3 regions of the Pseudogracilibacillus sp. SO30301A genome follow, and region 3 is predicted to be linked to each of the others. Evidence: predicted binding sites of a transcription regulator. Region 3 holds the regulator's gene; each other region holds the start of a gene.
The links. Region 3 encodes Rex, which represses fermentation and respiration genes when NADH is low (regulators of the CRP and FNR family bind a similar motif). Its sites were predicted from a motif close to TTGTGAAATATTTCACAA; they were not measured.
Positions count from the first base shown of each region.

Region 1: nadC (carboxylating nicotinate-nucleotide diphosphorylase) is a predicted target of Rex. The motif match lies at 6,637-6,654, and genes of this name have one in related genera.
Region 2: SPD89_RS20840 (hydroxymethylglutaryl-CoA synthase) is a predicted target of Rex. The motif match lies at 5,023-5,040, and genes of this name have one in related genera.

Region 1 covers NZ_JAXHDD010000001.1:173,314-183,405, forward strand. Annotated here, with positions in the region: gene SPD89_RS00870 (ribonuclease HII) at 1-509, opposite strand, end outside; gene ylqF (ribosome biogenesis GTPase YlqF) at 565-1,413, opposite strand; gene lepB (signal peptidase I) at 1,427-2,008, opposite strand; gene rplS (50S ribosomal protein L19) at 2,155-2,499, opposite strand; gene SPD89_RS00890 (TRAP transporter permease) at 2,674-4,422, opposite strand; gene SPD89_RS00895 (hypothetical protein) at 4,437-4,607, opposite strand; gene SPD89_RS00900 (TAXI family TRAP transporter solute-binding subunit) at 4,753-5,757, opposite strand; gene nadC (carboxylating nicotinate-nucleotide diphosphorylase) at 5,781-6,620, opposite strand; gene trmD (tRNA (guanosine(37)-N1)-methyltransferase TrmD) at 6,811-7,542, opposite strand; gene rimM (ribosome maturation factor RimM) at 7,542-8,042, opposite strand; gene SPD89_RS00920 (YlqD family protein) at 8,052-8,447, opposite strand; gene SPD89_RS00925 (KH domain-containing protein) at 8,618-8,845, opposite strand; gene rpsP (30S ribosomal protein S16) at 8,855-9,133, opposite strand; gene ffh (signal recognition particle protein) at 9,220-10,092, opposite strand, start outside.
Region 2 covers NZ_JAXHDD010000075.1:1,114-11,205, reverse strand. Annotated here, with positions in the region: gene SPD89_RS20880 (DUF2512 family protein) at 1-135, shown strand, start outside; gene SPD89_RS20875 (YdbC family protein) at 231-458, shown strand; gene SPD89_RS20870 (peptidylprolyl isomerase) at 1,470-1,850, shown strand; gene SPD89_RS20865 (chlorite dismutase family protein) at 2,096-2,341, opposite strand; gene SPD89_RS20860 (chlorite dismutase family protein) at 2,334-2,840, opposite strand; gene SPD89_RS20855 (ASCH domain-containing protein) at 3,039-3,356, shown strand; gene SPD89_RS20850 (class D sortase) at 3,470-4,057, opposite strand; gene SPD89_RS20845 (hypothetical protein) at 4,303-4,920, shown strand; gene SPD89_RS20840 (hydroxymethylglutaryl-CoA synthase) at 5,078-6,247, shown strand; gene bioF (8-amino-7-oxononanoate synthase) at 6,319-7,479, opposite strand; gene SPD89_RS20830 (6-carboxyhexanoate--CoA ligase) at 7,476-8,234, opposite strand; gene SPD89_RS20825 (hypothetical protein) at 8,218-8,712, opposite strand; gene bioD (dethiobiotin synthase) at 8,830-9,540, shown strand; gene bioA (adenosylmethionine--8-amino-7-oxononanoate transaminase) at 9,546-10,092, shown strand, end outside.
Region 3 covers NZ_JAXHDD010000080.1:1,178-11,269, reverse strand. Annotated here, with positions in the region: gene SPD89_RS21285 (S-ribosylhomocysteine lyase) at 1-319, opposite strand, end outside; gene SPD89_RS21280 (CPBP family intramembrane glutamic endopeptidase) at 539-1,246, shown strand; gene SPD89_RS21275 (YdiK family protein) at 1,258-1,422, shown strand; gene SPD89_RS21270 (redox-sensing transcriptional repressor Rex) at 2,076-2,705, opposite strand; gene moaC (cyclic pyranopterin monophosphate synthase MoaC) at 2,726-3,214, opposite strand; gene SPD89_RS21260 (ABC-F family ATP-binding cassette domain-containing protein) at 3,367-5,280, shown strand; gene SPD89_RS21255 (FtsW/RodA/SpoVE family cell cycle protein) at 5,446-6,624, opposite strand; gene tsaD (tRNA (adenosine(37)-N6)-threonylcarbamoyltransferase complex transferase subunit TsaD) at 7,061-8,071, opposite strand; gene rimI (ribosomal protein S18-alanine N-acetyltransferase) at 8,068-8,520, opposite strand; gene tsaB (tRNA (adenosine(37)-N6)-threonylcarbamoyltransferase complex dimerization subunit type 1 TsaB) at 8,513-9,223, opposite strand; gene tsaE (tRNA (adenosine(37)-N6)-threonylcarbamoyltransferase complex ATPase subunit type 1 TsaE) at 9,238-9,711, opposite strand; gene thiL (thiamine-phosphate kinase) at 9,712-10,092, opposite strand, start outside.

The DNA.
Region 1 (10,092 bases), on a different contig from region 3:
GCATCAATCAAAGCTATTTGCGGAATGAAATCAAGACTTTCTAAAGCTCTAGTCATTGCTTGTTTCGTCGCTTCAAAAATGTTAAGTTGATCAATTTCTTGGGCTTGGACGATTGATATCGAGTAACTTATCGCATTTTCAGTAATTTGTTTAAACAATATGTTTCTTTCAACTTCCGATATTTGTTTAGAATCATCTATTCCTAAGTATTCAAAATTACGAGGTAAGATGACAGCTGCTGCTACTACTGGACCCGCTAATGGTCCACGCCCCGCCTCATCAACTCCAGCTAATAAATCATTTTCACTTAACCGAAACTGGTCTTCAAACTGTTTTTTTAACAAAAGTTCTTTTTTGAGTTTTTCTTCCTTCATTTTTTGTTTATCATGTATTGCGAGCAGCCGTTGTACTCCTTTACGAGAATCGCTTCTTAATTGTTCAATTATTTTATCATCAATATGCTCTGATTGAAAAATTTCTTTTATTTTATGTATTGGTTTTGTCTTCATAGCTACCTCCTAAGATCTAAATCGGTTAAATAAAAATGGTGTGGAGACATTTGTCTTACACACCATCAGCTGAGGATTCTAACGTAATCTTTCCTAATCTCCCTGTTCTGAAATCTTGTAATACAATTTCAGCGACCTTATCAAAATTGACGTGTCCTCCGCTCTCCAAAGCTCCACGCTGTTTACCAATATGTACAAAAGTATCCCACATATCTGTATGTTCCTTTAGGTGGTAACGTTGAAACAAGTTTTCTCTGTAATTAACACTTAAGTAATTGATTACATAAGCAGCGACATCTTGTGTAGGTACTAGTTCATATTTAATTGTTCCAATAGCTGCTAATTTCATTCCAATTGATTCCTCTTCAAATTTAGGCCATAAAATTCCGGGGGTATCTAGTAATTCAAATTGGTTTCTTACTTTTATCCATTGTTGTTGTTTAGTTACTCCCGGTCTATCACCAATTTTTGCAATTCTTTTATTTGCTAAGCGATTAATTAATGTTGATTTTCCAACGTTAGGAACACCGGCGATTAAAGCACGCACAGATCTTTTTTGAATTCCTTTTTCAATGCGTTTTTTCTGCTGTTCTAATCCTTTTTGGTTAACCAGCTCAATCACTTTTATTATATCTTGCTTACTATTCACATTTACCGGTAAGCTAACAATTGCTTTTTTTTCAAAATAAGCTACCCATTCTTTCGTTTTTATAGGATCGGCTAAATCATTTTTCATTAATAAAACGATTTTCGTCTTATTCTGAATTAATTCTTGTAGCATAGGGTTCATCGAAGCATATGGTGCTCTTGCATCAACTAATTCAATTACTACATCAACTAATTTTAAATTTTCTTCAATTTCTCTTCTTGCTTTAGCCATATGGCCGGGGAACCATTGTATCAATTTATTGCCACTCCTATTCTTTAACAAAATGCATACGTTCAAATGGCCAGTATACAAGATTTGTTTTTCCTACAATCTGATCCATACTGATCAATCCAATGGATCGACTATCGGTGGAGTTACTCCGATTATCTCCTAAAACCAACACATAACCTTCTGGAATAACCTCATGACCACCAGGTAGCATTTCAAGTGAAAAATCATTTGTCATAATCGGATAAACTATCGGGGTAGTTTCATTATGGCGTAAAAAAGGCTGGTCAACTTCTTCTCCGTTAATGTATAATTTATTGTCTTTTACTGCCACATGTTCTCCTGGTAAACCAATTACCCGCTTAATAAAATCTTTTTTATCTGAAGCATGAAAGATAACGATATCGAAACGTTCTGGTTTCTTGAAATTATAGATAAATTTATTTACTATCATTTGATCACGATCATATAATGTTGGTTGCATGGAGGGTCCATCGACAATAATTGGGGAAAAAAAGAACTTTCTTACAATTAAAGCAAGTAAAAGGGCAATGATAAAAGCTTTAGTCCAATCATACCAATTATTTGTTCCTTTATAAGCCACGTTTCTATCCCTCTCCATTCCACTAATATTATTGTAATGTAGCTGCTTCACTTTTGCCAATAAATAATTATACCAAAACGTCAGGACATTTTTGGCAACTTTAAAATTGTGTTAAAAAAAGGAGCCTGCATAGCGCAAAGCTCCTTTTTATCTCTTTAATAAACTTATAATCGTTCTTTAATACGCGCTGCTTTACCACGTAAGTTACGGATATAGTACAATTTAGCGCGACGTACACTACCGCGGCGTGTTACTTCAATTTTATCGACACGTGGTGAGTGTAATGGGAAAGTACGTTCAACACCTACACCGTAAGAAATTTTTCTGACAGTAAATGTTTCATGAATTCCACCATTTTGTCTTTTAATGACAATCCCTTCGAATATCTGAATTCTTTCTCTCGATCCCTCAACAACTTTAGCGTGAACTCTTACCGTATCACCAGGTCGAAAATCAGGATGGTCAGTGCGTAATTGATCTTTCGTAATATCTGCAATTAATTCTTGCATTTACTTTCACTCCTTCCAAACTAATGCTCTTACCTACAATTATCGTTTAGATAGCGGAACATCGTTTTAAAAGCTTAAACGTTTTAAGCACATCATATAATATAACATAAGGTAAAAAAGATCACAACTATAAAAAGCTTAAACGATTAAATTACATGAACTGTAATCTAAAGTTTATAGTGATTTTCTTTCTTGATTTAACCCATCTAGTAAGAGAGATGCTTTTTTTTGAAAGAAAAAAACAAATAGTAATAAAAAAATACCGAATATATTTATAAATATATTCGCAGATATGATCAAACCACTGGAAACAATTAACAAGATACGGTCAGACACTTTCAACATACCATTCATATAACCTATTATCCCGGAATTTAAAGCAAAAAGACTAATCATAGTAATGAATACAGCATACACGATTTCTGTCACTGTTCCATCCATTAGTAAGGGAGGATGGAATATAAATCCAAATGGTATAATTAAAGATGCAGCACCTATTCGAATTGCCTCAAAACCTACTCTCGTTGGATTTTCCCTCGCAATACCAGCCGCTGCAAATGCAGCAACTGCTACTGGTGGAGTGATCGCAGAGATGATTGAGAAATAAACGATGAATAAATGAGCCGACATTTCACTTATTCCTAGGTTTATCAAGGTTGGTGCTGCTAGCATAGCTGTTAAAATATAAGCCGCAGCAACCGGCATCCCCATTCCTAAAATGATACACATAATCATCACTACCAGTAACGTTGGTAGCAGATAACCTGCTGTAATATTTAAGATGATACTATTCAATTTCCCTGCCAATCCTGTTGTCATAATACCAGCGATTACTAATCCTGCAGAAGCACATGCAGTCGAAATTGGAATAGCTGATTTAGCACCGTGAGAAGCTGCAGCAATTATCTTTTGAATACTGAACTTGTCTTTTTTTGTAAACATACTAATGATAATAATCACAATAATTGCATAAATTCCTGTTCTTGAAGGACTAGTTCCTTTTAATAGCAATGTAACTAAGACAATTAATGGAATAAAATGATACCAACCTAATTTAAGTACTTTCTTTATATCTGGAATGTTTTTAGTAGCTACCACAGGTAAATTGGTTCGGATTGCTTCCATATGAACCATGAGAAATAATGAAAAATAAAAAAGTATACCTGGTAAAACCGCTGCAATTGCAATTGAATTATATGAGATCCCAGTAACTGCTGCCATTAAAAAAGCCGACGATCCCATTATTGGTGGCAGTAAACTTCCCCCTGTAGAAGCACAGGCCTCAACAGCCGCTGCAAATCGTGAGGAATAGCCAGTTTTTTTCGCCATTGGAATTGTAAAAGCCCCTGTAGTAACTACGTTTGCCGTTGGACTGCCCGAGATCATTCCAAAAAAAGCACTAGCTAGTATTGCAATTTTAGCAGCTCCCCCTTTTGTTCTACCAGCAATAGCTATGGATAAATCAAAGAAAAATTGACTGGCTCCAGAGTAATGTAAGAAAGAACCAAATAATACGAAGACAAATACAAAAGAAGCTGCTACAGCAATTGGTGATCCCCAAAGACCGTTAAAACTAAATGCTAATTGATCTAGTACTTCTATTTTCGTCATTTCATGGTGGTGCCAGATCCCTGTCAAATGATGTCCAAAAAGTGCATAAATAATAAATATTAATGCGATTGTAATGATACCAAAGCCAATTGTTCTTCTTGCCGCTTCAATACATAATAAAATAAAAAGAATGCCAAATAATAAATCCCAGTTTGTTAATTGATCAATACCCACAGTCCTTGTTGCTATTCTATCAGAATGCACTGTATAATAAATACCACAACAGGCCGAAAGTAGCATAAAAAGTAAATCGAGTAAAACTCCGATGGTACTCTCTTCGGAATTTGAAAAACGGTATATAAAAAATGTCAATATTAGAATAAAAGCTAGATGAATTGCATTTCGGTGATAGGATCTAAACTAGGATACAAAATAATCCACAGTTGATATAAAGCCATCAAGAAGCCGATCCACATAAATACATACCGCTTCAAGCCTCGTAAATTTCGAACACTACCAACCCTGAAAATTGCTGTATATCGTTTTGTTCGAATCATTATGAATCTCCACCTATTACATTATCAATTATAGAGGATGGTCAAATAGTCCGGTAAAAATGACACTGCGAACTTCTTGATCCTTTTTATCCTCCTTTTTGAACACGCATTTATACTCAATGGCAGCTAAACTAGGCTCAATCGATCAATCCATTTTCTTTATAAAATCTTTCAGCCCTAGGTGAAGAGGAACGGCACCTACCTCGGCAATCGTTACATCATTCACAGAATGAAACCCTTTATGAACATTTCTTAAATAATCCAATTGGTTGTATATTGCTTTCGTAACTAGATAGACAGTTTCCTCATTCATTTCTTCATTAGTAATTAGGATCGTAGGAGTTTTAACGGTAAGATAATCTTTCTCTTGGAATTCATAACTTCCGGCGTCAATTGTAAAAGGTTCCATATCAAATTTCTCCACCAAATGATCGATCGCTTTTTCACCAATTGGGATTAATTTCAAGTCGATAGTAGTAGAAGCTTCCATAATATCGCCAGCAGGAATCGGTACCATTTTCCCTAAGCTATCGATTTTAGAATCGGCCATTAGTTCAAATGTCTTTCCTCCTGATAAAAAGTTCACTTCTCCTCCATTAACCTTAATATCCTCATACGTTATACCATAAGCTTCGAACACAGCTGCCGAAACTAGATCTCCTAAAGCCCCTTTTTCACCCGGCGAATAACGAAGTGGATATTTGTTTTCTGCAATCTCTTCAACGGAATTAAATGGTGCTGACTGTGGTGCAACTAGTTGAAATGTATTATCTGGAATAAGACTTGCTACTGCACGAACATTTCCATATTCTTCATCATACGGATCTAATCCTTTATATGCATAAAAAGCAGTAAGGGATTCGGATATCGCAAATCTCGTTTTACCTTGTGAAACTGATACAGGATTACCAAAAACAGTTCCTGGAACAGAGCTAATTAATGTACTAGGATACTCTTTACGAACAGCTTCTGACACCCCCTCAGTAAACACAGACCAAACTCCTCCGACACTACCTCCAAAAATAGTTAGATTCCCTTCAATATTCTTCTCTTCTCCATTGTTTTCATCTCCACATCCAGAAACGAATATACATAAAAAGATAGTTACTAGTAATACACTTTTTTCACGATGTATCCTCCTATTGTTCAACTTGAATTAGTGTCAACCGTTTTTTAATTAATCGTTTGTACGGTTAAACTTATATCTAAAGATCGAACAGAATGCGTTAAAAATCCTAGAGAAATATAATCGAATCCTGTATTTGCATACTCATGTAAGTTGCGTAATGAAATTCCTCCTGATGCTTCGGTGATAATCGACTGTGGAATAAGTTCCATGAACTCTATTACTTTATTCGGTTCACAATTGTCCAACATTATAATATCCGCTCCGACAGATACTGCTTCTAACACCTGCTCTTTTGTCTCCACTTCTACTTCAATTTTACGCGTATGTCCAATTTGGTTACGAATGCTAGATACAGCATCCGTTATAGAACCACATAAAGAAATATGATTATCTTTAATCAACACACCATCATACAGTCCACTTCGATGGTTCTTACCTCCTCCAATCCTTACAGCGTATTTTTCAAGCATCCCAAGACCAGGAGTTGTTTTTCGCGTATCACATAATTGGATATTCGGATCGTTTAATGTCCTAACACATAAGTTCGTTAATGTAGCAATTCCACTCATCCGTTGTATTAAGTTCAAGATTACCCTTTCACCGGATAATAAATGGACAGCCGGTCCTCTAACCTGGGCAAGCGGCTCATAACTAGCTACTTCTTCTCCTTCAGATATAAGCAGCTCTACTTCCATATGAGGATCTAGTAACGTATAGGCTTCTTTTATAATTGGAAGTCCAGCTATAATTCCACTTTCTTTGGCTGTAAACAAACCTGTTGCAATTTGATTTGGATGAAAAATTGCTTCACTTGTCAAATCGCCATTACCTATATCCTCAAGTAAAAATCCTTCTATTAGCCTGCGTAATTTAAGTTGATTCATTGTTTACCCCTTTCTTATGTGAAATGATTCACAAAAAGTTTAAAAATAATAGCCGCCCTTTGTCAGAAGGCATGCTTTTAGCCATCACACTTAAATACTAGCCACATATAATATACATGTGTCTTGTCACGTATCATGACATAAAACCTCCATTAAAACAAGTTTTTTATGGAGGTAAATTAAGATTTTCTTATTTGTTTTTTAATTCTTGTAAAATTTGACGCTGTTTATCATTTAATTGAGCTTCTTTTAGTAGGTCTGGTCTTCTTTCGTAGGTACGCTTCAGTGACTGTTTCATTCTCCACAATTCAATTTCAGCATGATTGCCCTGTAGCAGTACTTCAGGTACTTTCATTCCATTGTATTCAGCAGGTCTTGTATAATGCGGATGTTCTAATAAACCGGTAGAAAAAGAATCTTCTTTTGCAGAATCTACATTGCCAAGTACATTAGGTAATAGCCTTACAACACTGTCAACAACAACAAGCGCACCGATTTCACCACTCGTTAAAACATAATCTCCTATTGAAATTTCATCAGTAACTAATGCTTCTCGGATTCTCTCATCATATCCTTCATAATGTCCACAAATGATAATAAGATGCTCTTCTTTGGCAAGTTCTTCTGCTTTTTTCTGTGTATAGCGCTCACCTTGTGGACACATTAAAATAACTCGAGGGGTTGAGTTTGTTTCATTTTTGACATATTCAATAGCATCAAATATTGGCTGAGCGGTTAAAACCATACCTGCTCCTCCACCATATGGATAGTCATCTACTTTTTTATGTTTATTCTTGGCGAAGTCTCGAAAGTTTATTAAATTATAATCGAATTGTTCTTTTTCATGTGCTCTTTTTAAGATCGAACTATTTAACGCTCCGTCTATTATTTCTGGAAACAAAGTTAATATATCTATTTGCATCATTCGATTAATCCTTCCATTAATTCTACCGTAACCAATTTTTCTGCCACATTAACATGTTTAACTACAGGTTCAATATACGGTATTAAAATTTCTTGATTTTTTTTTCCTCTAACGACCCACACATCATTCGCACCAGGAGAAAGAATAGATTCAATTATTCCTAGTTCCTCGTTTTCCGTTGTTATGACTTTACATCCAATAATTTCATGATAATAAAATTCATTTTCTCCCAATTTCCCCTGCTGATCTTCTTTAATTTTTAATTCCTTTCCTTTTAAATGCTCTATATCTTCGATCGAATTATATCCTTCAAAATGAAGTAGAAGATTATTTTTATGGGTTCGGAAGCCGTCAATTTTTAAAGGTATTAAACTCGCTTGTTCAGTAATATAGACAGTATTTCCAACTTGAAATCTTTCAGGGAAATCTGTTATTTGCTGTACTTTGACTTCCCCTTTAATTCCATGTATATTAATTATTTTCCCTACTACAAACATAAAATCACCTTATTCATAATCGATTCTTTCTACAATATTATCTTTAATAACGATCGATTGCTTACTTACGAGTTCTGCCCAATTAGCGCCAACTTCAACAGTGACAAGTGCATCGAATTCTTGTTCAATGATTTCACTGCCAATCTCAAGTAATTCAAGCTGTTCTAATTTAAAATCAATAATTGCAATTTTATCTTTTCTACTGTTAATTTCTTGATCAAATCGTTCTTTTATTTCAATCTTAGAGGTATTACTCAGTTTATTTTTAAGTTTTCTTTGTTCAAACAATAGTTGTTGACACTCACGTTCTAATTGAATTTTATTTTGCTCGAATTTTTTACGTAACTCTTCTTTACTCTTTTCAGTGATTACTTGTTTGATTTGAACTCGTTTAATTATTTGCATCTTTCGACCTCACTCTCTTAAGATTTCGACGTAAATGCAAGGAAGGACAAGCATAGTAAGTACTGCTTATTAGAAGTATATGTATAACTATTTCTGAAAAAGGTAATTTAAATTGCGGAGTTAAAAGAGGAATATTATGAAGGGAAAAGACCTTCCTTTTCCCTTCTTTATTACATAATATCTAAAAAAACTCGTTTATTTGTTTCTTGTCTAGCGGAATAAACAATGGTACGGATAGCTTTGGCTATTCGTCCATTTTTACCAATAACTTTACCAACATCATTTTCGTTAACAGTTAAATGGTATACAATTTTGTTATCTTCTTCCCGCTCATTCACAACAATATCTTCCGGATGGTCGACTAACGGGGTCACGATTGATTCAATTAAAAGTTTCATGTAATCACACTACTTTACTTCTTGATTTTTCGCATCGTGAAATTTTTGCATAATACCTTCTTTTGAAAATAAGTTGCGAACTGTATCACTTGGTTTTGCACCTTTTAACATCCAGTCTAATGCTTTATCTTCATCAATTTTAACATCTACCGGATCTGAAACTGGGTTATACGTTCCAATTTGTTCGATTGAACGTCCGTCACGTGGTGAACGAGAATCAGCTACAACGATACGATAAAAAGGTTTTCTCTTTGCACCCATTCTTTTTAAACGAATTTTAACTGCCATATACCTTGCACCTCCTATATTCATCTAACACAATTATCAATATTAACATGGTTAATAAAGTCTGTAAAGTGTTTTTACATGACAGTCTACATAAAAGGTAATTGGAATCCTTTCCCTTTTTTCCCCTTTTGCATATTGGTCATTTGTTTCATCATTTTTTTCATATCATTAAACTGCTTTAGTAAACGGTTTACCTGAGACACACTAGTGCCAGAACCTTTAGCAATTCTTCTTTTTCGACTCGAATTCATGATGGAAGGGTCTTGCCTTTCTTCTTTTGTCATTGACTGAATAATCGCTTCTACATGGACTAATTGCTTCTCATCAAATTGAACATTTTTCATACCTTTCATTTTGTTGGCACCGGGAATCATAGCTAATAAATCCTCTAACGGTCCCATTTGTTTTACTTGGCTCATTTGTTCAAGAAAATCATCAAATGTAAAGGACATCGTACGCATTTTTTCTTGCAATTGTTGTGCTTGTTTTTCATCAATATTCGCTTGAGCTTTTTCAATTAATGTTAAAACATCGCCCATACCAAGAATTCGGGACGCCATTCGCTCCGGATGAAATTCTTCGAGTTCATCCAGCTTTTCTCCTGTACCAATAAATTTGATTGGTTTATCAGTCACAGCCTTAATAGATAAAGCAGCACCGCCTCGAGTATCCCCATCAAGCTTTGTAAGCACTACCCCTGTAAGATCTAATTGCTCATTAAAGTTCTCAGCAACATTAACGGCATCTTGTCCAGTCATTGCATCTACGACTAAAAAGATCTCATCCGGCTTAACTGCTTCTTTAACATCTGCTAATTCCTGCATTAACTCTTCGTCAATATGGAGACGCCCTGCAGTATCGATAAGTACATAATCTAGATGTTCTTCCTTTGCATATTCAATCGCTTTTTTACTTATTTCAACTGGACTTACTTCTGTACCCATCTCAAATACAGGAAT
Region 2 (10,092 bases), on a different contig from region 3:
CATATTTACATGATGGATAGAGTTCATGAACCTGATCGATCAGCTCCCATTCCAACAAGGTTTCAGACTGAAATTGCCGATGAATCAGATGTAGAGGCGGCAACAAAGCTAGAACAAGAACGGAAGGAAAAATAAATATTAATATGGCAAAACAGGAGAAAGCTCTTATAAGGGATGATATAATGAGCTTAGTCGCAAACTATATTGTCTTGATAAGGAGAGTTAACGGAATGTCATCATTTAATTTTGAAGTTATTGAAACTGTCGCCGTATTATCTGAAGGATCCAAAGGGTGGAAGAAAGAATTAAATTTGGTTAGTTGGAACGGGAGAGAGCCGAAATACGATATTCGTGATTGGTCAGAAGATCATACGAAAATGGGAAAAGGCATTACGTTTAGCTTAGATGAATTAGGGAAATTAAAAGAAGCGCTGCATAATTTGCAAGATCTTGAATAAAAGCGTATAGAAGAACAAACGAACAGATAAGAAGTAGAAAAAATAAAAATCATGGCAGTTAAGGATGCAAATAAATGAATTAGCATCCTTTTTTTTGGATAAGAATGGCTTTATCTTACTTTATTTATTGAAAGGATGTTCAGCGAGCGCATTGATTCTTTTTATTTATTAATATGTATGTTAGATTGCTTGTTATTTGTGTAACGTGATTACTAAAGTTACATGTCCTTGATTTTTTTGGTTTAATTTCCCAAAAATTAGTGAGAAACAATGGGTGTTGTGTTACTATACATATAATAAAGCATAACTTTCAGTTTGCAGAGAAAGATGTATGTTCTGTTTAACTACATCAGAAAAATTATTGTATTTGTTTAAGGGGATATGAATAAATCGAAAAGATGTTGCAATATTTCTTTTCTCAGCAGCTAGGTTTGTTTGCTTTGTAAATATCTTATAAGTAATAATTTAACAAGCTCATAAATACCTTTTATAATTGTGTACGATAGCCGAAATAAGAATAACGATAAATCTTACGTATTACGGAAAAACAAAAGAATAATGTATTATTATTTTTAGTATCAATGTAGTTGTTCTTATATTGGAAACGATACGTTGCAAGCTTATATGTTCAACAATCTTGGATACGTTAATTGATAAAAGCTAATCGGGATATTAAAAAAGGAAGGTGCAAGGTAACAAAATGCTGAAAATATTAGCGATAAGAAAATTGGCAATATTTTTGCAGTAGTTATCCTCCTTTGGATTCCTAAGTTTATTTTATAAAAGCTTGTTTCCGATTGTTTTTATAATCCCAACGATTTTATTCCTTTTAAGAACGATTAAAAATATGAAATATAAAGATTATAAAAATGCATACAAAAATATAACAATTGCTATAATTTTTTGCGATTGGTATATTTCTATCGATGTTGAACGTTTCCTGAAATGTTTATATAAATCTTTGTTTAGTGCATCAGCCATATTAAAGAACGGGGTGGAAGGAATAAAAAAATGAAAAAAGTATATGTATCTATGTTTTTATTTGTATCAATTTTATCGGCTTGTCATTCATCAATTCTGAGTTTTAGCAAAATTGAAAACGTCCCTAGTAACGTGCAAAACATAGTTAATTCCAATTTGAGACTTCAATTAATCAATGATGGTGATAAAGGTTCTTATATTATTTTTCAATCAAGTGGGGAAGTAGAAGCTGATTTAGAAACACAAGGGGATACGATAACGATAAAGTTTAATGTACTTAATCCTCAAAATGATGTATTAATGCAAAATACATATTATTTAACGAAAGATAAAGAGCATGATGTAATAGATGTTCTAATGAACGGTGAATCAATTCCTTTTGATGAGGTGACAAACCTTAATGGAGACTAAATGTTCATCTAAAGGAGTGAATGTCGATGTTGAAAAAGTCCCTATAACATTAGAAAACTTGGCTTATCGCCAAGCCTTTATGGCGAAAGCCAAAGTTGCTCTTATGCAGTAAGAAAGTTTTCTTACCTTCTAAAAAAGCACAGAGTTTCTGTGCTTTTTTAGCTACTGTATAAATATTTGCAAGTTAAAAATTACTATCAACATTTTGTTTGAAACTTCTTTACCGTATATTACTTTTTTAGTTTTTAAACAGCAAAATAGCGTTCTATTTTATTTATAGGAAGTAAATTTCCGATATAGTATGATCCGAAGATACCGTATTTTGCACTTACTTTATCAAAACGTGTATCGTAAATTAACTTTTTAAATTGCAGCGGATCGTCACAGAACAATGTAACTCCCCATTCATAATCATCCAGTCCGATGGATCCGGTAATAATCCGTTTTACTTCTTCTGTAAACGGTTTAGCAGTTTTAATATGATCAAACATTAATTTTCCTCTTGCGTCTTTTTTCTAATGTAAACCAGTTGTTTGTTTCACCGCGCAGTTTACTCATCGGATAAAAACAGACATATTCTGAATTTGGAATCGTCGGATATAGTTTTTTCAACATTTCTGGATTTTTATAAGGATTAATTTCAGGTTTAGTATAAGAACTTTTTTCAATTATTGGTACAAAAGAATAAGCTGGTTTCATATAATGCGCAATCGATGTTTTGTTAAACTCGTTTTTTAGATCATTTAAATCTTTCATCTCCGGTCTTAGAAACATAAACATTATGTCAAATTTTTGGCCAACGATTGAAAATAACTGATGGCCACCTTGTTTATTGTCCTCTGTTTTCTGCCATTTATCAAGTAAGGTATGAAATTCTTGTAGTGCTTTTTCTCTGGTTGTTTCAAAATCTTCTTGCCATTTTTCCCAATTAATCGTTCTAAAATCATGTAAAGAATACCATCCGTCATCCGTTTCTTCTGTCTCTACCATATTAATCACTCCTACATCGTCTGAGTATATATCTTATAGTATCCATGATAATATAGATCATAAAGATAAAGTGTGATTTTAATTACATTTTTGAGGAGTAAAATTGAAAGATAATTGACTTTTTCTTACTTATACGGAATATTTTTAGCAAAGTAATAATTTCTCTATATAATAAAAGGTGACGAGGAGTGTACAAAAATGGAATATAAATATGAACTTACGAATTTAGTGACAAGAACTGAAGATATTGAAAAAATGAAAAAAGGTGAGAAGACTGCTGTTCGTAGAAGTAATCGTTTCGGTAATATTGGTGATACCTGGGAAGTTGATGGCGAAATTTTTATGTTGGAAAATGTCTACAAACAAAAGCTGGGGGATGTAACCGAAGAACACGCTAAGCAAGAAGGGTATACTAGTTTAGAAGAATATAAAAAGGCAATTACATCAATTCATGAGGAATCTGTGTGGATTCCAAACCTTGAAGTATGGGTGCATGAATTTAAAAAAGCGTCTTAACGGCTAAGCAAGATTGCGTGCATCTTGTCACGAGACTCAGAAACTAACCATCGTAGCGGTAATCAATATCAACGTGGGTAGAAAGTTATAAAACCCCTCCAAGCTTAGAGGGGTTATTTTACCGCCTTCGGATAGGCGTACACAACATAGCGATCAGGCGCACTACCGACAAATGAAAAAGGGTAACAAGTTGAAACGGTCAAATATTCATCTTCACGGCTTGGGTCAATAACTGTTCGATCATCTGCGTCTACAATTTCATGGTCTTGAATCACATAAATAAAGGTGCCGTGCTCCATTTTAATATGTAATTCATCCCCATGTTCAAGTTCTCCAAATTGACGAAATACAGTATCACGATGTCCAGATAATAATATCTGTCTATTTTCTCCAGGAAGACCAGTATCTTTGTAATGACCGACTCCTTGAGCTAATTCGTCTTCATCTGTTCCTTCAATAATCGGTATTTCACGATCTAGTCTAGGAATATAAAACAAACCAATCGTGTCACCGGTATTTATATCTTCATAATACTTACTAATATCTTCATTATTACCTTTATAAACTTCATCGCTAATGATTGTTTTTGCTTCTTCCAAGCGTTTCCCTTCACTCACATGGGAGTCCCATAATTGGTATCCACCATATAAAAGTAACGAAGCACCTACAACAATAAAAATCCACGAAATAAACCGAAACACAATAAGTCCTCCTGTAATATCATTACCAATATTCTACTCGTACAATCCATCTATTGCAATAGATTTTTAAAAATTCCCTTTAAATAACCTTCATTTACCTATTTTGTAATATGAATTGATCTCCTAGTCAAATAGAGAAAATCGAAAACTTGCATATGGAATATTTGTTCTCTATACGAAAGATGTTTATTTTGCTAAAGTAGTACTGTTACTTTTTAGCAAAGTTAAATTTTAGGGGGATTTTTGTGAAGAAAAGAATTTTGATAATGTTTGTTTTAAGTTTGTTCGTGCTTGCTGCTTGTTCTGGAAACAAGGAGACGCAAAAAGAAGTGGATGATGATAATGGTTCACAAGCCAAAGAAGATGCTGGAATTGAAGTTGATAAAGGGTTGTTAAATGTAGAAGTGACACTTCCTGAAGTATTTTTTAAGGATGAAAATGTTGAGGAAATGATTGAAGAGTCTTTAGCAGAAGGTGTGAAAGAGGTTACGGAAAATGAAGATGGCTCGGTTACATTTAAAATGACCAAAAAAGACCATAAGAAAATGTTAACAGAAATGGCGGAGGAAATTGAGGGAACAGTTGACGAAATAAGCAATGATGAAAACTTTACGTCCATTCAGGATATTACTTACAATAAAACATTTACTGAGTTTACAATGGTCGTCGAACGAGAAGTTTTCGAGGATAGCTTTGATGGATTTGCTGTACTCGGACTTGGATTTTCTGGCATGTTTTATCAAGTATTCAGTGGGGAAGATATGGAAAGTACGGAAGTTACTGTTTATATCGAAGATGGGGCAACAGGAGAAGTGTTTGAGGAAGTTGTTTACCCGGAAGCATTCGAAGAGTTAGAGGAATAAAAAATAAGCTGGTCTGAAGATGAAATTTTTAAAGGCCAGTTTTTTGTTTGTAATTCTTTTCTTTCCTTGTTTGATATGAGAAAATGTAATCATATCATTTTTAAGTGAAAAAATTCACATATAATAAGACGAGAAAGTTAGAAAAGGAGAAGTATAATTGAAGATTGGAATTGATAAAATAGGTTTTTACATACCACAATATTATGTGGATATGAATAAATTAGCTGAGGCAAGAGGTGTAGAACCAGAAAAATTAACGATTGGTATTGGGCAAGAAAAAATGGCTATTGCCCCAATTACACAAGATCCTGTCACACTAGCAGCAAATGCTGCATTGCAAATATTAGATGATGAGTCTTTAGAAAAGATTGATTTTGTCATGTTTGGAACAGAGTCAGGAATCGACCAATCTAAATCAGCAGGAGTATATGTCCATCAATTGCTTGGGCTTCGTCCTGATGCTCGTACAATTGAGATGAAACAAGCTTGTTATGGGGCAACTGCGGCGATTCAACTAGCTAAAGGTCATATCGCATTAAATCCAGAAAGTAAAGTACTTGTACTCGCTTCCGATATTGCCCGATACGGTTTACATACAGCTGGAGAAGTTACGCAAGGAGCGGGTGCTGTTGCACTGATTATCAGTGCAAATCCAAGGATTATGGCGCTTGATGACATAAGTGCCTATTTGACAAAAGATATAATGGATTTTTGGCGCCCGACATACTCTGATGTTGCTTTTGTTGATGGAAAGTTTTCCAATGAACAATATTTAGCGTTTTTTGGACAAGTATGGAAGGAATACAAGGAGAAATCGGGATTATCTATCGCCGATTTTGAAGCGATTTGCTACCATTTACCGTATACAAAAATAGGATTAAAAGCATTACGGACGATTCTAGAAGAGGGTTCGACAGACGTTCAAGAAAAGTTAAAGGATAATTATCATATAAGCACATTGTATGGTCGAAAAGTTGGAAATATTTATACAGCATCACTTTATTTAAGTTTACTATCGCTTTTAGATCAAAAGGAGCTTGAGGCAGGGGCTCGAATTGGCTTATTCAGTTACGGTTCAGGAGCTGTTGGTGAGTTTTTCTCCGGAATTTTACAATCGAATTATCGGGACTTCTTAAAGATAGATCACCATACGAATTTATTTAATAACCGTACGGAATTGTCCGTTTCTAAATACGAAATGGTTTTTGAAGAATCACTACCTACTGATGGTTCAAGCGTAGACGTAGATACGACGAACGATCCAGCGCCTATCTGTCTCACTGGAATCAACGAGCATATGCGTCAATATACGAATAAAAATAAATAACACCTTAGAGAAGAAATACGTAAAGAAGTTAAATTCTTTACGTATTTTTTCCTCGATAAATGAAAATAGATTTAAAACCATTCTTTTTGCTCGCTTTTCTTTTTAAACGCATGAATAATCATGTGAATATGTTCATCCGTATGGGTTGCCATTAGCGTACATCGAAGACGGCTCGTATGTTTAGGAACTGTTGGCGGGCGGATAGCAGGAATAAATATGTCTTGTTCATTAAGTGCTTTTTGGAAACGTACCGTATCTTCTGGATCACCGATAATAATTGGAATTATCGGTGTATGTCCGTCGAGAACCGTATACCCGAATGAGGATAATGCTTTTCGTAATTTCAAACCGACTGCCAATAATCGTCTCTGTCTTTGTGGTTCCGTTTGGATGATATGGACACTCATAAGTGCTGCGGCAACGGAAGCGGGAGCGAGTGCCGTTTGGAAAATAAACGGACGGGATTTTTGAATAAGAAACTTAATTATTTCTTGCTTTGCACAAACAAATCCACCTTCACTTCCTAATGCTTTACTTAATGTTCCTACTGTCACATCAACGTCTACTTGGTAAAAATCAGCTGTTCCACGACCATTTTCACCTATGACCCCAGTTGCATGGGCATCGTCGATGATTAAGAGTGCATTATATTTTTCTTTTAAAAAATGTAACACATCAAGTTTTGCGATGTCACCATCCATACTAAATACGCCTTCTGTCACGATTATTTTTTTCGAATGAGTGCGATAGTCGATTAACTTTTCTTCCAAGTCTTGCATGTCGTTGTGGGAATAAACGACGACTTTTGCTTTACTTAAACGACAGGCATCAATAATGCTGGCATGATTTAATTCATCACTAAAAATAATTGTTTCTTTATCACTTAATCCACTAATAACACCCAGATTAGCTAAAAATCCACTCGAATATAACAGACATGCTTCCGTCTGTTTAAACTGAGCAAGTTCTCGCTCTAACCGCTCATGAATCGGTAAATTCCCTGTCGTTAAGCGCGAACCACCACTACCTGTTCCGAAGCGGTCCAATGCTTCTTTCGCTTTTGTAATGACACGCTCATCTGTTGCGAGTCCTAAATAATTATTGGAAGCAGCTAAAATTTTCCGTTTTCCATTTATTATAGTTTTAGGACTGTTTTTATCCGTGACCATTAATTGTCGTAACAGGGGAGAGCGTTGCATCTTTTCCCATTCTTTTAAAATCCAATCGTTCATGAAATCCCTCCAATAAAAACGGGTGTCGTTTCTAAATAATGAATGTATTCATCAATATCTAATTTTTTCGCATCGACAAAAAATACACGTCCGCCATATGGCGAATTTTTCTGTTTCATATTTGGAATGCGTATGAAGTTATGTTGATATGTAAGATAACCAGTTGTATATTCCGGGTCATCAGAACAACAGATTTCGCAAATTGTACCAGCTGCGGCGACTTTCGAAGCTAAGGCAATTGCTTCTGCTCGTCTTTCGTTATAGACACCAAGCTTTTCTGTCGACCATTTGTCTTTAAACTCTTTGTCCCAATCAAAATGGGAAACACGTACTCCACGATCTATCATAGGATCCATGCGTTTACCACTATTAATATCAATAACGGCAGCCCCTCTTGTAACGTTATCCTGAATGATCCAATCATATAAAGAGAAAAGGAGTTCTTGTGGAATAGGTGAGGACACTAATTGTTCCTGCAATACTTTTTTTGTTGTATGATGACTTTCATTTATGATTTCCTTTACGCATAAAGGGAGAATGTATTGGATTTCACTCGGTTGAATCGATTCTATTTTTAATGAAATAAAATCTGCTTCTCCACGTGTGTGCATTGTTGCCCGACGAATCATTTCTGTCGTTGTTGTCTCCAATTCAACAGGTGTAACGAGTCGTTCAGCTCCAGAAATATGTTGACCACCGTTTTCGTGAGAACCTCCTTTACTCGAACGCATTCGAACACTATACCACTTTTTCATACTTTTTCATTCCTGTTCGTTCATAAACTCGACGAATAATCTTCTTCAATGGATAACTCGTCAGTGCTGTAAAAATCATCCCTGGAATAGCCGGTATAATAAGGGAGAGTGCCGGAATTTGTAATGTTAAAGCGAGTACGGTTCTGGCTGCAAATGTTCCAATCGGACCTGCAACGATTAAGACCGGAAGTCGCGTACCAAAAATAGCAACAATCCCACCTCCTACGATTCGATATACCATGGCGATTTCAATATTAAATAATGTATGAATTCCAAGCATAAACAAAATACAACTAGACATAATGCCAGCAATAAGATATTTTTTAAAACCAAACACTGCACAAATAGCAATAGCGATTGGTGCAGATAATTGAAATTCGCTTCCAGGAATTCCAGTAGGTATTTTAAAAGAACCGGTAATAACGATAAATGCTGCAAGTAAACTGATTTCAACAAGTGTGTACACGTTTTTGTTCAATAAATTTCCTCCTTTTTCGATTTATTTACTATTATTTTGAAATTCTTACTTGTGAGTTATCATAATATATGTTAACTTATTTGTAAAATGGTTTACAATTAAAAGAGGGGGGATTAAATGCTTAAATTTTTTGTAACAGGAACAGGCACTGATATAGGTAAAACGATTGTAACATCACTACTTACAGACTTTTTAAAGAGAAATAATCGACGTATTTTTGCCTATAAGCCTATTCAAACAGGTGCAGAAAAAGTAGACGGGAAATTACTTGCACCTGATCCAGAGATGTATAAACTGATAGGGAATATTTCAACAAGGAATAAACCTTATACATACATATTGCAAACACCAAGTTCTCCACATTTAGCAGCTAAAAATGAGAATATTGATTACGATTTATCGAAAATACATCAAGATATAAGTGATATTCAAAAAAACAATGATGGGATTGTCGTTGAAGGTGCAGGAGGGTTATATGTTCCAATTACAGAAGAGGGCTACTCGATGATTGATTTCATTAAAGAACTTGATTTTCCCGTTATTTTAGTTGGAGAAGCAGGCTTAGGAACGATTAATCATACCGTTTTATCGATCAAAGCATTAGAAGCGTACAAGATTCTAATAACAGGTGTTATTTTAAATGGAACAGGAAAAGAAGATCGATCTCTAGAGTTAGATAATGTGAAAATGATTGAAAAATTAACGAATGTACCTGTTGTAGGTACCGTTCCATTTGTTAAAAATATTGAATATCTATTGCCAGAAAAAGAGCATCGTATCGCATTAACTAAAGACTGGAATCGAAAAATAATAGAATCTGGGAGGTAACAAAAATGAATGCGGATAAACTTTTACAATTAAGTAAACAACATATGTGGTTACCATTTACACAAATGACTGACTATGAAAACGATCCACTCATCATCGAAAGTGGGGACGGAGTACGTGTAAAAGATATTGAAGGAAAAGAGTATTTGGATGGATATTCATCCCTTTGGTTAAATGTTCATGGTCATTGTAAAAAAGAGATTAATGATGCGGTTAAACAACAGTTAGATAAAATTGCTCATTCAACGTTACTTGGAGCAGCGAATGTACCGTCAGTATTACTTGCGAAAAAACTTGTTGACATAGCACCTGAAGGGTTAACACGTGTTTTTTATTCGGATAGTGGTGCAACATCCGTTGAAATCTCGATTAAAATGGCGTATCAATATTGGCAAAATATTGGTCAATCGAATAAAAGGAAATTTGTTACGTTAAGTAATGGCTATCATGGTGATACAGTTGGAACAATGAGTGTCGGTTCTATCGATATATATCATCGTGTATATACGTCACTTTTATTTGATGCAATTGTTGTTCCTTTTCCACATGTAT
Region 3 (10,092 bases):
TTTCCACTAAATTTAAAATATCTTCATAATCATCATGGTTAATCACAGATAAATAATAACCAGTTTGACATCCCATTGGACTAATATCTACAATTTTATCTGAATAATTTCTACTAAGTTCCGCCATTAAATGTTCCAGTGAATGTATAGCCGGCATTTCCATGTGCTCTTTATTTGGTTGAGTAAAACGAAGATCATATTTATAAATTTCATCCCCGTTAATTCCCTTACTCACTCCCGCTAATCGTATATAAGGAGCTTTTACTTTTGTATGATCCAGGTTGAAGCTCTCCACATTTAATTTCTTTACTTCACTCATTGGTATCATCCTCCTAATAACTTTTTTGTTCTTTTGCAGTGTATTAATCCCATTAATTTACTTGGTTTATAAAATATATCACTTATAGTTACATAAGGCAATGATCTTTTTCCAATAATATTTAAAATGGATTGAAAATCATATCCTTCATTAATATTAACTGTATTCACTTTATGATATGATACATAATGTAAATTTAATTACAAGGGAGTTTTTTATTTGTTTCCTAAAAGATATTGGTTTGTCTTTTTAATATACGTATTAATGTTAGTAATGACAGCAGTTGTTCCCGTTATTTTATATTTTGGATTCGGAATTGATCCGCTTGAAGTAGCGATTTATTCCAATGTAGTCGGCTTTATTATTGGGCCAATATTAGTCTTATTATTAATGCGGAAAGATTTGAGTCAAGAAAAAATTGCACACCCAATTTCGGCCGGGAGAATTATTGGATGGACTGCACTCGGTGTGTTATTAGCTTGGAACACGCAAGCAATTGCAGCCACCATTGAAATTGAGTTTTTCGGCATCGATCCTTCTTCTGAAAATACCGAAGTCATCGTAGAAATGACAAGAATGAATCCGATATTTTTGTTAATACCTGCAATCAGTGCTCCCATTTTGGAAGAATTAATTTTTCGGAAAATCATATTTGGATCACTTTATAAAAAATTCAACTTTTTTTGGGGCGCCCTTATTTCCTCGCTCATTTTCGGTGTACTTCATATGGATTTAACTCATACTTTAATATACACGACAATGGGATTTGTTTTTGCCTATTTATATGTCCAATCGAAAAGAATTATTGTGCCGATTCTCGTACATATGACATTAAATACAGTCACTGTTTTAGCACAATTACTGATTGATCCAGAACAATTAGAGCAAATCCAGAACAACGCTATGTTTATTTTCTTTGGAGGCTGATATTTTTGAGAATGGCAATACTTTATTTTTTAATGGGGTTACTTTTTGCTTATTTAGCATACACAAGTGTCCAAGATACGATATGGAATGCAACAACAATATTACTAGCTGCTGTTGCTGCTCTAGGCTTTGGAGTAGGGTACAGATATTTGCGCATGCATTTAAAGAAAGAATAAAAATCAGACAGAGACATAACGAAAACCTCAACTCCAAAGACGGACGATCACAGGATGATTTTACTTCACAATTGAAAGAAACTGTGTCATAGCTATTTAATCATTACTGGAAAGAATGACTCGACCTTCAAGATGTCGAGTTGATTTTGAACATGTCGAGTCGTTTCCGAACACGTCGAGTCATTTTCCAACATGTCGAGTCAATTCCGAACAGGTCGAGTCGATTCCAAACATGTCGAGTCGTTTTCCAACATGTCGAGTCGTTTCACAACATGTCGAGTCATTTTCCAACATGTCGAGTCGTTTCCGAACACGTCGAGTCGTTTTCCAACATGTCGAGTCGTTTCACAACATGTCGAGTCGTTTCACAACATGTCGAGTCGTTTCCGAACATGTCGAGTCGTTTCACAACATGTCGAGTCGTTTCCGAACATGTCGAGTCGTTTCCGAACATGTCGAGTCGTTTCCGAACACGTCGAGTCGTTTCACAATATATGAGTCGCCCCCTACCCCTAGATATGGAGTTGATACATAACAAGTAGACTCTTATGTCGCCGTTTATGGATAAACCTACTAATTAGAAAATCCGAACTAATATAAATTTTAATAGTTCAGATTTTTCACCCAAGAACCAAAACTTTTGTCCCGGTATTTTACAATGGATAGTTTTTCAAAAAGTAAACAAATGATTGCAATTCAACGGATAAATCAATATGATGTATACGAACATCTTCTGGAAGCGTAAGTCTAGCTGGTGTAAAATTAACGATTCCTTTTACCCCTTGTTGAACGATTCGATCGGCGATTTCTTGGGCAGCAGAAGCTGGCACAGTTAGGATTACGACTTCAACATCCCCTATTTTTTCTTCTAAATCATCGATATGATAAATTGGCACACCCCCGATAAATGTACCGGCTTTCTGCTTGGAACGATCAAATGCCATCGCTAATTTTGTATTATTATTTCTTGAAAAGTTATAATTAAGTAATGCTGTCCCTAGGTTTCCAACGCCAACTAAAGCTACTTCTGTCATTTCATCATGTGCCAACGTCGTTTTAAAAAACTCAAGCAAATAATCCACATTATAACCGTATCCTTTTTTCCCCAAAGCTCCAAAATAGGAAAAGTCTCTGCGAATGGTTGCAGAATCAACTTTTACTGCATCACTTAGCTCTTTTGAAGATACACGTGTTTTCCCTTGATTATGTAGATTGGATAAAAATCGATAATATAAAGGTAAACGTCTAGCTGTTGCTTGTGGTATTTTATGTTGCAAATTGATTCCCCTCTTTCTAATTTCCTTTATATTTCGTCTCGTGAAAAGTCTCCTGACTTTCCACCAGTTTTTGACACTAAATATGTTTCCCCAATGACGATACCTTTATCGATCGCCTTACACATATCATATACGGTGAGTGCCGTTGCCGAAGCGGCAGTCAATGCTTCCATTTCAACACCTGTTGAACCTTTCGTTTTAACAGTAACGTTTATTATTAATTTATACTTTTTATCCGTTTTTTTCCAATTAAAAGTTATATTAACTCCACTTAAAGATAGTGGGTGACACATCGGAATCCAATTAGAAGTATTTTTAGCTGCCATAATCCCTGCTACTTGAGCAACTGCCAAAACATCCCCTTTAGCAATTTGATTCTCGGTTATTTTCTTATAAATTTCGTCTATTACATAAACGCTAGTTTGTGCAGTAGCAATCCGAACAGTCGTTTTTTTATCTGAAATATCGACCATTTTGGCACGACCTTGTTCATTAAAATGGGTGAAATTTGACATCGATTATTCACTCTTTCACATATATTCTATACTTAGTTTAGCAGATATAGTCAGATAAGTCCGATATAAAAGCCTTTTTCTATCTCAAGTTGATAGGAATTGCAGAGTAGTTAGTAAATAAGATACACTTGAATAGGAATGGGGTGTACAACATGATTTTAATGCAATTAAAAAATATCGTGAAGTCTTTTGCTGGCGACATTATTTTACATGACATTAATATGGAAATTCAACATAGAGACCGCATTGCAATCGTAGGACGAAATGGTGCGGGCAAATCAACCTTACTTAAAATTATGACAGGTGAAATGGATTACGATCGTGGTGAAATTTTTAAAACGAAAGATTTGACCATTGGTTATTTAGCACAACATAATGATTTAGTTTCCACACATACCATTTTGGAGGAAATGCTGTCTGTATTCACTTCATTTATTGAAGAGGAAATAGAGTTAGCTAATCTTGCTGAGGAAATTGAGAAAAAGAGTTCCAATGGGAAATATGATGAAAAGCTAATTAATGAATATAGCAGACGTCAAGAAAATTTTGAACAAAATGGAGGTTATCGTTATAAAAGTGATGTAAAAGGTGTTTTAATCGGTCTTGGTTTTCCCGAAGAAGACTTTGATTTGTTTGTTAACGACTTAAGTGGTGGACAAAAAACACGTCTTTCGCTGGGAAAGCTTTTATTGCAGAGACCGGAATTGTTAATTTTGGATGAGCCAACGAACCATTTGGATATTGCCACATTAACTTGGTTAGAAAATTATTTAAGTAATTATGAGAAAGCACTACTAATCGTATCGCATGACCGCTATTTTTTAGATAAAATCGTAAATGTAGTTTACGAAGTTGCTCATAAGCAAACATATAAATATCACGGATCTTACTCAAACTTTCTACAACAAAAGGCATTAAACTACGAACGAGACTTAAAATTGTATGAACGCCAACAACAAGAAATGAAGGAAATGGAGGACTTCATTCAACGCAATATCGCAAGGGCTTCTACAACGAAGCGTGCGCAAAGCAGGCGTAAACAATTAGAGAAGATGGAAAAAATTGACCGACCTTTAGGCGATGAATCCAGTGCATCTTTTTCTTTTGAAATCGAAAAAACAAGTGGTAATGATGTCCTCTCTGTCAATGACTTTTCCTATACGCACCCGGACGAAAGTGAAGCCCTATTTAAGAATGTTTCTTTCAACCTTCATCGTGGTGAAAGAGTTGCACTTATTGGGGAAAACGGTATCGGCAAAACTACTCTATTAAAAGCAATAATGCTAAAAAGTCAGGAAAATATAAGATTAGGATCCAATGTACAAATTGGTTACTATGCTCAAGAACAAGAAAATTTAACTCCAAAAAATACGGTATTAGCGGAAGTGTGGGATGAATTTCCGAATAAAACAGAGCAAGAAATTCGGACTGTTTTAGGTAATTTTTTATTCACTGGTGAAGAAGTGGAAAAAAATATTTTTATGTTAAGTGGTGGAGAAAAAGCAAGAGTATCTCTAGCTAAATTAATGTTAAAACGGTCAAACTTTCTATTACTAGATGAACCGACAAACCATTTGGATCTTATGAGTAAAGAAGTACTTGAAGCTGCTTTACAAGATTACGCAGGAACGATTTTATTCGTTTCTCATGACAGGTATTTTATTAATAAAATTGCCGACAAAGTTTTTGATTTGAAGCATGATGGTGTAACAATTTACCTCGGAGATTATGATTATTATTTGGAAAAAATAATGGAACAAGAAGAGATTAAAAAACTGGAGAAAAATAAAAATACAAAAGACAAGGACAATCCTAACTACGCACAATTATCATTTACTGAACAAAAAAGATTACAAAGTAAACAGAGGAAGAAAGCAAGACAAATAACAAAACTGGAAGATAAAATTGAAAAATTAGAATTAAAACTGGAAGGAATAGAATTGTCCATGACCGATCCAAATAACTTTAATGATCATGAAAAACTATTGGAATTAACAACAGCATCAAATGAAATAAAAGAACAGATTGAACGCTTAATGGAAGAATGGACAATGTTACAAGAATAAATCAAAACAGCTTGTAAGATTTTTTGTACAAGCTGTTTTTTGCAATGATCACTTTTTACCTTTTGCAAGCCCACCCCGGTCAACTCCTTGTGGAGGCTCCATCAGATTAGCCCCACCATCAGCGTAAAAGGAAACTTTTGGAAGCAACGATGCATTCATCCACAACTAATTAAATAAGAAATCCTGTTGACGTGACTGCTCAACCGCTACACGATAAACGATACCATATCCAATCATTGTAGATATTATAGTACTTCCTCCATAACTTATAAATAAGAGTGGTATCCCGGTTATTGGCATGATCCCAATCGTCATTCCAATATTTTGGAATGTGTGAATTAGTATTAAGGCCATAAACCCAAAACAGACATAGGAACCGTAAGGACTAAATTGAAAGCTTTTCATTCCGAGAGTTACCAACTTATAGATCAGTAAAAAGAAAACAAAAATAACAATGGAAGCACCTATAAACCCAAAACTTTCTCCAATTATTGAAAAGATAAAATCTGTATGTGCCTCAGGTAGAGCAACTTCCGGATTATTCATACCTTTTCCTGTTAATTGTCCAGATCCAATCGTAAGTAGAGAACGATCAATTTGATACCTGTCATCTTCTACTTGTTGCGTTGGATCAAACCATGTCATAACTCTATCAATTTGATAAGGTTTAATTCCTAATACAGCTTGCGAAAGATCCGGGAAATTCACAATCAAGAGTACTGCCATAACAAGTGCGGCAATCCCACCTACTATCATAACAAAAAGAATCTTCCAATCAATACCGGACAAGATTATTAACATTCCAGCTATAAACAAAAATACGACGGACGTTCCTAAATCGGGTTGTTTTAAAATAAACGCAATTGGCAGCAGAGTTGCAAAAATAATTTTTAAGATTAACCACAAGTCACTGTTCAACGTATTATTGACAAACTTTTCTTTATGCTTCACAATAAGTGCGGCCAAAAACATAATAAAGACTATTTTTGTTATTTCAGATGGCTGTATTGTAATAAATGGTATTTCATTAAACCAACTCTTAGATCCATTTACAGGGCGAGCAATTGAAGATGGACTAAAATGCAAAATAACTAATAGTAATACTCCAAAAATATAGAGATAAAGACTAGATTTATATAATTGCTCCAAATCAACAAATTGTATAGTTATTAATAACAAAATACCAATAATATAATATATAATCTGTTTTAAGGCAAAATTTCCTTCAAGCTCATATTGTCCAAGCTGTTGTGCATTATAAATTGCTAAAAGACTAATGGCGATAAAAGCTAATAATATAATAATAAGATCAAGCTGTAAATAATGTGATTGTTTCTTTGACATTTTGTCTGACCACCAAATTTCTAAATTAAAATAAACAAAAGCAAACATGGAGAAGTCTCGATTCAGAAGGAGATATACGGACAAGACCTTTAGTGCAAACATTGAGTCAGAAAGGCATATTTTTTAGTTTGTTTTTATCCCTTTCTGAACTTGAATTGTACTTATTTTATGTGTAACATCATACCTGAATTGGTCTTCTGGCAATTGTTTTTCTTGAATCATTACTGAACCTCCGCCAATGATGGAAGGAATTGTAAGGACACTTCAAAGATAATAAAATACACTCGTTTAATTATAAAACTTTTTACAGTATTTTTCTAGTTATCCACAATATTTTATTTAAAAACCTTTATTCACACACTTATTCACAAGAACCAGATTGCTATGCTTTATATAATACGCTTTATGCACAACTCTGTGGATAGTCTGTGCATAATTATGTTAATTCCATTGATGCTTTTCCGTTTAAATCCCAGGATGCAAATTTCCCTTGACGATATTTAATGCTAGCTGCGGCTGCGATCATTGCCGCATTATCTGTACAAAGCTGAATTGGTGGAATGTAAACAGGAATAGTTGTATCGATAAATTTTTCGTTAATTTTAGATCGTAACCCTTTATTAGCCGCTACTCCTCCAGCTACTATTACTTGTTTTACTTTGTTTTGCATTGCAGCAAGGTATGTTTTTTCCGTTAATACATCCACAACACTCGCTTGAAAACTTGCCGCAATATCTTCTTTTGTAATTTCTTCTTTGCGCTGTTGTTTGTTATGAATATAATTAATTACAGCTGATTTTAATCCGCTAAAACTAAAATCGAAGCTATCTTTTTCTAACCATGCTCTTGGGAAATCTAGAATATCCTTCCCTTCTTGAGCTAGTCGATCCATATGTGGTCCTCCTGGGTACGGCAAATCGAGTGATCTTGCAATTTTATCATATGCTTCTCCTGCCGCATCGTCTAAAGTCTCACCAATTAATTCATATGCTCCATGCTCACGCATTAAAACCAGTTCAGTATGTCCTCCTGAAACAATTAATGCAAGAAGAGGAAATTCAAATTCTGTTTCTAATTGATTCGCATATATATGACCAGCTATATGGTGAACACCAATCAATGGTTTATTTTTCGCAAATGCCAGAGCTTTAGCCGCATTTATGCCAACTAAAAGTGCACCGATTAAGCCAGGTCCTTCTGTCACAGCAATGGCGTCAATTTTTTCCCAAGTTATATTTGAATGTTGAAATGCTTCCTCCAAGACAACTGTTATTTGGTCTGTATGTTGTCTTGAAGCAATTTCAGGGACGACACCTCCAAATCGTTTATGACTTTCTATTTGGGAAGAAACGACATTTACAAGTGTTTCCCTTCCATTCTTTACAATTGCAACAGCTGTTTCATCACAACTCGTTTCGATACCTAAAATAATATGATCTTTATTCAATATAAGTTCACCCACATTACTAATGCGTCTTCGCCGTTATCGGAATAATAGCTTTTTCGAATTCCTCCAGGTACGAGACCAAATTTTCGATACATTTTTTGAGCAATGATATTCGATACACGTACTTCTAAAGATAAACGACTCGCACCTTTTTTAATAGCATACTGGACAGCAAATCCAAATAATTTTTCACCTATTTTATAACCTCTATACGTTGGTAATAATGCTATGTTTGTTATTTGTGCATCATCTTCTACAATCCATAATCCAACATAACCGATAATTTTTTCTTCGTCTTCTTCGATCACAAAATAATGAGCGTAGTTATTTTGATTGATTTCCTGTACAAATATTTCCTTTGTCCATGGCATGGAAAAAGAAACACTATCAACCACCATTACATCCTCAATATCATTTACGTTCATTTCTCTAATTGAAAACTCAGCCATGTTGATAATCATCCTTTTGGCTTCTTATCCAATTTGCTTCCGCTTCTGTAATTCGCAGATAATTTGGGCTAACTAAATGCACTGGTGTTTCTTTTTTTTGTTTAGCTAATATGAATAAATTAGATGGCTTAGGAAGGTGATATAAATTTTCCGGTATAATAGCATTTTCTCCTACTATTGAAATAATCATTTCTTTAAACGAATCTAATTGTGTACTTAAAAACAGAACATCACTATTAAGCTTTTTAAGCTCATATAGCCAACTCTCCATCGATTTATTACGCTCTTGTTTTATTGTTTGAAGTTTATTTTTATTGTTCCATTGATATAAACCAGTAAAGACAGTCTTTCTACGCGCATCAAAAAACGGACAAATATACCCTCCACAGAATCGGGCATTAGCTGCAAGGACTTCTAGGCTGGAAACGGTATAGATTGGTATGTTTAACGCCCAAGCTAATGTTTTTGCGGTTGTAACACCGATTCTCGTTCCCGTATAAGAGCCGGGACCATAAGCAACAATAATTTCATGCAATTCATCCGGCTTCATTTCTACTTCTTTCATCAAATCAACAATAGCTGGCATAAGTCGACTTGAATGATCTTTTTTTATATTTGTAATTAATTCTGCTACAATCGTTTCATTTTTCATAATTGCTAATCCTAATACTTGGTTAGAAGTATCGATTGCTAAAATGCTCATTGAAAATCCCCCAGTTAATTACTCTCATTACAATGTTCTCTTAGTTGAAGAACGACATTTTCAAAACGCTTTCCTTTAGGTATCAATGTCAATTTTCGTTTATCCAGATTGATATGTTCAATTTTCACTATCAATCGCTCTTCAGGAAGATATTCTGTTATAAAACTTGCCCATTCTACAACACTAACACCATTACCAAAAAAATACTCATCAAAGCCAATATCCTCATCAGAATGCTCAAGTCGATATGCATCCATATGGTACAGAGGAATTTCTCCATCATATTCCTTGATAATTGTAAAAGTCGGACTTGTTACCGCTCGTTTAATCCCTAGTCCTTTAGCAATTCCTTTTGTAAAAGTCGTCTTCCCTACCCCGAGATCTCCTTCTAACGTAATAACGTCTCCATGCTCAAGTAAAGAGGCAAGGTAAGTTCCGATTTTTATCGTTTCATTTTCCGTATCAGTTATTTGCTCAAATGCAATCATTTATTCACCAACCTTGTGGATATAACCATGTTTTTCTAGTGTTTGAATTTGCTTTCCTTTTTTTACAAAAACTTGACCAATTGAGTTTGTATTAAAGTGGACAGTTCCTATTTTAGTTACTAGTACATCTGTTTTTAAGGCGGCTTCCTGAACTTTTGCCCAATCTCTCGGAGGAACCGTCCCAACTAATTCAAAATCTTCGCCACCAAAATATTTCCATTCAAATTGCTTAGTCATAGAAAAATGATCAAAATTAGGGCTGGTTGGTATTTTGTCATCATCAATTGTAATGGAAACTTTTGAGTTATAAGCAATTTCCCTTAATTCATTAGCAATTCCGTCACTAACATCATTTAATGAAATCCGTTCGATAGACTGTAA